One region of the Bradyrhizobium huanghuaihaiense genome, then DNA from elsewhere that is predicted to be linked to it. Evidence: riboswitches for the same ligand, from Rfam matches in the RefSeq annotation. Region 1 holds a riboswitch; the other holds the start of a gene.

Region 1 (4,237 bases):
CACCAGGATTCCGCGCGCCTGCGACAGCGTGCGCTCGATATAGGTGTCGACCGAGAGTGGATGTCGTAGTTCCGCGAGATTGGCGAGCCGCAGCGACGGCAGGCTGTCGCGGCCACGCCGCCAGCCGGCCGCGAACGCGGCAAGATCGGAATCCGAGTACGAGAGCACCACGAGATCGGCCGGGTCCTGGCCGATGTCTCTTGGCGTCGCGGTCTCCTCCAGACCGCGGCTCTCGCGGAAGACGACGTGCATCAGATGCCGAGTCCTGACCTGATCGCGGCCTCGTCGATGTCGCCATGCTCGCCGATCACGACGAGCTTGGACTGCCTGAGACCCGCGCCCCAGGGCTTGTCGAACTGGTGGCGCACGCGCTCGCCCACCGCCTGCAGCAGCAGGCGCATCGGCTTGCCGGCGACGGCGATGTAGCCTTTGGCGCGCAGCACATTCTGCTCGCGCGCCAAGCGCTGCACCGATGCGACCAGCGCTTCGATATCGGCAACCTCAGGAAGATCGATCACGACGGATGCGAAATCATCATGCTCGTGCTCCTCCTCGCCATCATGATGCGATGGACGCGCGGCGAGATCGTTCTCGGCGGCAGCGCCCAGACCGAGGATGACGCGCGCATCGATCGCACCGTCCGTGACGGGCAACATCGGCACGCGGCGCGGCATCTCGGCAGTGATCGCGGCCTTGGCGGCTTCAATTCCGGCGCTGCCGGCCAGATCGGCCTTGGTCAGCAGCACGATGTCGGCGCAGGCGATCTGGTCCTCGAACACTTCCGACAGCGGCGTCTCGTGATCGAGATTCTCGTCTGCTGCGCGCTGCGCCTCGACCGCATCCGGATCGGGCGCGAAGCGGCCGGCGGCAACGGCTTCGGCATCAGCCAGCGCAATCACGCCATCGACCGTGATGCGCGAGCGGATTTCAGGCCAGTCGAACGCCTTCAGCAGCGGCTTGGGCAGCGCCAGGCCCGACGTCTCGATCAGGATGTGATCGGGCCGTACGGGACGCGCCAGCAATTGCTCCATGGTCGGGATGAAATCGTCGGCGACGGTGCAGCAGATGCAGCCATTGGCGAGCTCGACGATGTTCTCCTCGGGGCAATTGGCGTCGGCGCAGGATTTCAGGATCTCGCCGTCGACACCCTCGCTGCCGAACTCGTTGACGAGCACCGCGAGCTTCTTGCCGTTGGCATTGCTGAGCAGATGCTGGATCAGCGTTGTCTTGCCGGAGCCGAGGAAGCCCGTGACCACCGTGACAGGGACTTTTGCGAGCGAGTTCATTCGGCGGCCTCCGGCAACACGGCAATGGGGGGAATGCGGGCAAGCGACTGCTTGCGGAAGATCTCGGGGCGGCTGCGCCAGGGCACGAGGCCGTCGGGCGCGGCCGCATAGGCCGCGGCGCCCGCGACGACGTCCTGCGCATTCGCATCCGACAGGCGCCCATAGACATAGGACCAGCGGCCGGGAGCGCTGAGCGCGACCGAGCAGCCCTGGCTGCAGGCCGACAGGCATTCGACGGGAACCACATTGACGCCCTCGGGCACGCCCGCTTCGAGGATCGCGCCATGCAGGCGCTTGCCGGGTGTCGTCTCGCCCTCGCCAAGCGTCTGGCCGGCGCGGCAGGTGATGCAGACGTGAAGTGTGACGGTCATCGCCTCTTCCAGATAAACAGCGGGAAGCGAAGAGGCGCACGGACCATTCTCCTGAAGGCCCGCTTCCCCGTCGCGGAACACCCCGTCCGCCGGTCCAAAACTCGTCCGCGCTGGCAGGTCTCCCGGCTTGCGGAGCAGGGTTTTGCCCTTCGATCCCCGCCTTCCCGATTCCGGTGGGAATCAGTGGCTTCGGGCATCTCTCCGGTCACGGTCGCGGGGGCGGCTGCATTTTGGACCCAAATCTTGCCGATTCGGACCCTATCGCATTCCCTCTTCGCCTGTCATAGGACAGGAACCAACGCCGGGCCACCATTTGCCCCCGGCCGCCTCTTGTCAAGCCGAAGGACCCCGTCAGATGACGCCTGAACCGGATAGCCAGACGGCCGATGAAACCGACGCCCGGCACGCCCAGAAAATGGCGAAGAAGAAGGCCGCCCGCGACAAGATCATGGCGACCAAGAGCGGCGAAAAGGGCCTGATCATCGTCCATACCGGCGCGGGCAAGGGCAAATCCTCCTCCGCCTTCGGCATGATCGTCCGCTGCGTCGCCCATGGCTTCCCTTGCGCGGTGGTGCAGTTCATCAAGGGCGCCTGGGATACCGGCGAACGCCGCCTGCTCACCGGCCATTTCGGCGAGCTCTGCCAGTTCCACGCCATGGGCGAAGGTTTCACCTGGGAGACGCAGGACCGCGCCCGCGACATCGCCGCCGCGCGCGCCGGCTGGGAGAAGGCCAAGGAGCTGATCCTCGATCCGAATTTGCGCATGGTCGTGCTCGACGAGATCAACATCGCGCTGCGCTACGACTATCTCGACATCGCCGAGGTGGTCGAGTTCCTGACGACGCAGAAGCCTGAGATGACGCATGTCGTGCTCACCGGACGCAACGCCAAGGACGAGCTGATCGAGATCGCCGACCTCGTCACCGAGATGACGCTGGTGAAACATCCGTTCCGTTCCGGCATCAAGGCGCAGGCCGGCGTCGAGTTCTGAATTCGATGGCGCGCGCATTGATGATCCAGGGGGCCGGCTCGGACGTGGGCAAGTCGCTCATCGTCGCCGGTCTTGCGCGCGCCTTCACGCGGCGCGGCCTGCGTGTGCTCCCGTTCAAGCCGCAGAACATGTCGAACAACGCGGCCGTCACCGTCGATGGCGGCGAGATCGGCCGCGCCCAGGCGCTGCAGGCGCTCGCCGCCGGCGTCGAGCCGCACACCGACATGAACCCGGTGCTGCTCAAGCCCGAGACCGATGTCGGCGCGCAGGTCGTCGTGCAGGGAAAGCGCATCGCCACCGCGCGCGCGCGCGAATATGCGGCGATGAAGCCGTCGCTGATGGGCGCGGTGCTCGAGAGTTTCGAGCGGCTCAAGGCGCGCTCTGATCTGGTGCTGGTCGAAGGCGCCGGCAGTCCGGCCGAGGTGAACCTGCGCAAGGCCGACATCGCCAATATGGGGTTTGCACGCAAGGCCGACGTTCCGGTCGTGCTGGTCGGCGACATCGACCGCGGCGGCGTCATCGCCCAGCTCGTCGGCATCAAGACGGTGATCGACCCTGATGATGCCGCGATGATCCAGGGCTTTGTCATCAACAAGTTCCGCGGCGATCCCACGCTGTTCGACGACGGCTACAGGCTGATCGAGCAGAAAACGTCGTGGCGCGGCCTCGGCGTGCTGCCCTGGTTCGCGCGCGCCGGCGAGTTGCCGGCCGAGGACGCGCTGGGCCTCAGCGACGCGCGCAAGCCCGGCCAGTGCAAGATCGCGTGCCTCGCGCTGTCGCGGATTGCCAATTTCGACGATCTCGATCCGCTCAAGCTCGAGGCGAACGTCGATCTCGTCATGGTCCGTCCGGGCGAAGCGATCCCCGGCGACGTCAGGCTCGTGATCATTCCCGGCTCAAAATCCACCCGCGGCGATCTCGCCTTCCTGCGCGCGCAGGGTTGGGACATCGATCTGCTCGCGCATCACCGCCGCGGCGGCTATGTGCTTGGCCTCTGCGGCGGCTATCAGATGCTCGGGCACAGCGTCGCCGACCCTGAAGGCATCGAAGGTTCAGCAGGCGACACACCGGGGCTTGGACTTCTGGACATCGAGACAGTGATGAGCCCGCAGAAGACGCTGACGCGTGTCGCGGCCGTACACGCCGCGACCGATCAGCCGATCGAGGCCTACGAAATCCATATCGGTCGCACCGACGGGCCCGATCGCGCCCGTCCGTTCGCGAAACTGAACGGCGAGCCGGAAGGCGCGATCTCCAGGGATGGCCGCGTGCAGGGCAGCTATCTGCACGGCCTGTTCACGTCGGATGATTTCCGCAAGGCGTATCTGGCGAAGCTCGATATTCCCGCGGGCGACGAGCCCTATCACATCAGGGTCGAGAGCGCACTCGAGGCCCTCGCCGACCACATTGAAAAGCATCTCGACGTCGAAGGCCTGCTGGCGCTAGCGCGCTAGAACCTCGGCAAGGCGCGACCATTCGGGTTCGCTGCCGGGGAGCCCGAGCCGCAGCCATGTCGGCTCTTTCGCGAACACCCGCGACCAGATCTGGCCGCGCGCCAGCTTCTCCTGCGCGGCCAGCGCGTCGGGCGT
Region 2 (4,237 bases), 4.7 Mb from region 1:
GACCGCACCCGCGCGCCAGGTCGTCGAGGAGAACGACTTTTCGAAGCTGTTGGCAGGTGTGACATAGTCGGTGCGCGTGACTGTGGGCTCATCCTGACGGATGCCGGCGATCAGGGATAGTTGCTCGGTGACCGACAACCTGTTCTCGGCGAATAGCGCGTATTGATTGGTTACGCTGCCAAAGCCGGGAACCGTGGGGTTCGGACTGCTGAATATGCCTGGAACGAAGTTGACCGGATTGACGGACGACGAGCCGCCGTAGGGGGAATTGTTGGTGTGGGTAAAATTGATGCTGTTGACGTCGAAGCCTGCGACGAACTCATTGGCCATGCCGAAGACATGCCCGCGGAATTTCGCATCCATGCGATTGCCGACCTGCTGCTGATCGTGAAAAATCTCGATATAGCTGCTTCGGTTGATCAGGCCGGTGGCGAGGTTATAGGCGTAGCTTTCCACGTCCTTCCAGTGTCGCTGGGAGTTCAAATAGTAAAGCGTGTTTTGAACCGAGATTCCATCGGCGATCTGCCATTCGGTCCTCACCTGGTTCCAGCTATCCTGGTAGCGGATGTGGCTGTCGCTGACGTTGTAATTTTTGAAGCGTAGCGATTCATCGAGCCTGCCGTTGATCAGCGGCGTGCCGAAATAGCGCGACGGGTTGCGGTCACCGTAGTCCGTCGACAGCGTCCAGGTGACGTCTTCGTTCTGCTTGATCTGGACTACGGCATGAAGCGCGACGTTCGAGGTGTTGTCGCGATCGACCCAGCCGTCGGACATATTGCCTGTTGCGGTGATCCGGTAGGCGACGTCCTTGTTGATCGGACCGCCGCTGTCCACCGCAATTCGCCGCGTCATGTTGCTGTCCAGCGACACCTCGGCCTGATTGCGGGGGACCCACAATGGTAGTTTCGAAACCACGTTGATGGCGCCGCCGACCGCGCCCGCGCCGTACAACACCGACGCAGGGCCGCGCAGCACCTCGATGCGCTCCGTTGACCAGGTGTCGTACGGAAACGTCACCGTCCCGGCACCGATATAGAGTTGGGTGCCGTCGTACAGCGTCATGACGGACCCGAGGCCCGTGAAGCCGCGGGTATTGAACGAGACGCCGCCATTGCCCGGTGCCGGGCTTGCCGTGAAGCCCGTGGCGTTTTGCGTCACAGCGTCGAGGATGTTCTGCTGGCCGCGTTCGGAGATGGTTTCAGCGGAGATCACCTCCACGCTGGCCGGCGTCTGCAGCCGCGTCAGTCCGAGGCGGCTGCCGGCCGTGCTGGTGCCGGTGAGATTGAGCGTCGGTGCGGCGAAGGCAGGGCCTGTCGAGGCGGTAGGCGGTGCGCCGGTGTTGGCAGCCACGTTGCGTTGCTGGAGCGAACGCGCGGAGCGCGTGGCTGCGCTGCGTCGGGGGCTGCGGGAGCTCGGCCTTGCCGACTGTTGCACGACCACGGGGTCGAGCGTCTCGGTTGGTCTTTCGGCTTGTGCCCAGCCATCGGTCGACAAAACCAGGCAGGAGAATGCAGCTGAAGTTAGAAATGCGCGGCGGAGCCGCGGCGCGAAGATCGTACGGGAGGTCATCAATAGACTCGCGGTAACGTGGCACGTCACCGCGAACGCAGTTTGGCCGCTGTCTCAAGAAGACGGCAGTCCAACACCCACCAGGACACCCCGCCCAATGTGCTCGCGTGTGACCACGACTGACGGCAGGTCTCCTGGCTCGCGGGTCGTTGCCTGTCGCCGCCTTCCCAGGCCCGCAGGCCCAGTGGCGTTTGGCGAAGGCTCACCGCTTACAGTTGCGGGGGCAGCCACGGAGTTGGGGGAATCCCCGCACCGTATTCCCTATTGATCTCCCGAAGGAGAACCGTCGCGGCCACCCTAGTTTTTTTTGCGAAGAGCTGTCAACTAGCTGTCCCGAGGCGGATCAGCATGTCGCACCGTTACCGGCCGACGTGCGGATCGCCCACCGGGCGTCGGGCAAAACAGCTCCAATTGGCATCAACCCCTCTTCACAAAAATATTCCACTTTACCGAAATTCGGATTTGTCGTATGTGTCGCGCATCCCAGCCCACCAAAGGGGCGGTCGTACGTCGTTTCGAGCGCGGGCTGGGATTGCGGTGGACGCGGGCGGCGTTAAAGGCGGACCTTGCGCGTGCAGGGCGAGATGAACCTCGTGAGCATGGTGCGGGCCGCAAAGACGGACGGCGCTCAAGTCCCGTGACGCCTCTGGCGAAGCGGGAGTGTCCGCGTACGGCGAAACCGTGTGGTCCTGGTCGTCGTAGCTACGGTCAAGCCCTGGCGAAGGCGTCATCGCGTCAACCGGCGCGGTGCCGCGACTTTCGCGGAGGCGAGGGAGGCCAGAAGGAACTCGGCTCCCGGGAGAGCGCGGCATAGGCCGTCAGACCATCGCGCAGGGAAGGCCTGGTTTCGGCTGCCCTGTGTCTCCCCTGTGCATTGCGCGTGCATTCGTTCAGCGCAGGGGTCTTATGGGTGCCAGCTGGCGCCCGGTCTTCCCTGCGCCCTTTCTCAAGAGAGGGTGTGAAGCGAAGCACAGCTCGGGCCAAATAAGCCGCGAGGATGCGGGCGTATGCGGATTGGCGAATTGACGCAGCGGCGTTGTTGCGCTCCGGTCCCGATACACGCCCTGCGTTCATGGGCCTCACTTGCAAGCATGCAGCATCGGCATCAGTGGTGGTGGTCGTTCTCCCCAGAATCTGCACTATGCGCGCCGACGTGCCTCCGGAGCTGCTGCCGGGCCTTTGGAGGTTTTTGCAATGGCTTTTCGGAGTGACGAGATGAGCGGTTTGGTGATCAGCGGCGGCCGGGTGGTGGATCCCGCGAGCGGGATGGATGCCATCGGCGATGTGGCGGTGGCGGACGGCAAGATCGCGGCTGTCGGCACGGGTCTCGGCGGCGCCGAGCGGGTGGTCGACGCCACCGGCCTCGTGGTCGCGCCCGGCTTCATCGATCTCCATGCCCATGGCCAGTCGATCCCGGCCGACCGCATGCAGGCTTTTGACGGCGTCACGACGACGCTTGATCTCGAAGCCGGCGTGCTGCCGGTCGGGTCCTGGTATGAGCGCCAGGCGCGGAAGGGGCGCGTGCTGAACTATGGCGCCGCCACCAACTGGGCCTTCGCCCGTATCGGCGCGATGACGGGCTCCAATGCCGAGAGTTCGCTGGAGGCGTTCGGCAATGCCATGCGCGATCGCCGCTGGATGGACAATGTCGCAACCGATGCGGAAGTCGCCGGCATCCTCGAGCGCCTCGCGCGCGGCCTCAACGAAGGCGGCATCGGCATCGGCATCTTGAACGCTTATGCCCCGGGCGCGGGCGTGCAGGAGCTGACCGCGGTGTGCCAGCTCGCCGCGAAGCAGGACGTACTGACCTTTACCCACGTCGCCTTCATGTCGCGCATCGACCCCGAGAGCGCGGTGGAAGCCTATATCCGCCTGATCGGCTATGCCGGCGCCACCGGCGCGCACATGCACATCTGCCATTTCAACTCGTCGAGCAAGACCGACATCGAGCGCTGCCGCGTGCTGGTCGAGAAGGCGCAGGCGCAGGGCCTCCCCATTACGGTCGAGGCCTATCCTTACGGCACCGGCTCGACCGTGCTCGCCGCCGCCTTCTTCAGCGATCCCCAATTCGTCGAGCGCAACGGCACCGGCTACGATTCCGTGCAGCGCGTGACCGACGGCTACCGCTTCCACGACCGCGAGGAGCTGCTCAAGGCACAGGCCGAGGAGCCGTCCTCGCTGGTGCTCTGGCACATCCTCGACACCGAGCACAATGCGCATCACCGCGACCTGCTCGACATGTCGGTGCTCTATCCCGGCGGCGCCATCGCCTCCGACGCGATGCCGTGGACGACGTCGGACGGCAAGACCTACACCGGCGATGCCTGGCCGCTGCCCGACGACGCCACCTCGCATCCGCGCTCGGCCGGCTGCTTCACCAAATTCATTCGCGAATGGGTGCGCGAGCGCAAAGCGGTGTCGCTGCTGGAAGGCGTACGCAAATGCGCGCTGATCCCGGCGGAGATCCTGTCGCAGAGCACGCCTGCGATGCGCGCCAAGGGCCGGCTCACCAAGGACGCGGATGCCGACATCGTCGTGTTCGATTACGAAAAACTCTCGGACCGCGCGACCTTCACGGCGATGAACCGCCCGTCGGAAGGCGTGCGCCATCTCATCGTCAGCGGTCAGCCGCTGATCAGCGACGGCATTCTGGACGTGAACGCGCGGC

What was found. A riboswitch is a leader RNA that binds a small molecule or an ion and turns the genes downstream of it on or off. The one in region 1 is predicted to bind cobalamin.
Region 2: it holds a riboswitch for cobalamin, as region 1 does, so the genes downstream of both, N2603_RS07125 (TonB-dependent receptor) here and N2603_RS29515 (DUF1636 family protein) in region 1, are expected to answer to the same signal.

What each region holds. Positions count from the first base shown of each region.
Region 1 is NZ_CP104172.1:6,226,323-6,230,559, forward strand. Features, by position in the region: gene cobN (cobaltochelatase subunit CobN) at 1-252, opposite strand, end outside; gene cobW (cobalamin biosynthesis protein CobW) at 252-1,286, opposite strand; gene N2603_RS29515 (DUF1636 family protein) at 1,283-1,657, opposite strand; cobalamin riboswitch at 1,753-1,972, opposite strand; gene cobO (cob(I)yrinic acid a,c-diamide adenosyltransferase) at 2,013-2,648, shown strand; gene N2603_RS29525 (cobyric acid synthase) at 2,654-4,102, shown strand; gene cobD (threonine-phosphate decarboxylase CobD) at 4,091-4,237, opposite strand, start outside.
Region 2 is NZ_CP104172.1:1,498,584-1,502,820, forward strand. Features, by position in the region: gene N2603_RS07125 (TonB-dependent receptor) at 1-1,569, opposite strand, end outside; cobalamin riboswitch at 1,677-1,872, opposite strand; gene N2603_RS07130 (amidohydrolase family protein) at 2,785-4,237, shown strand, end outside.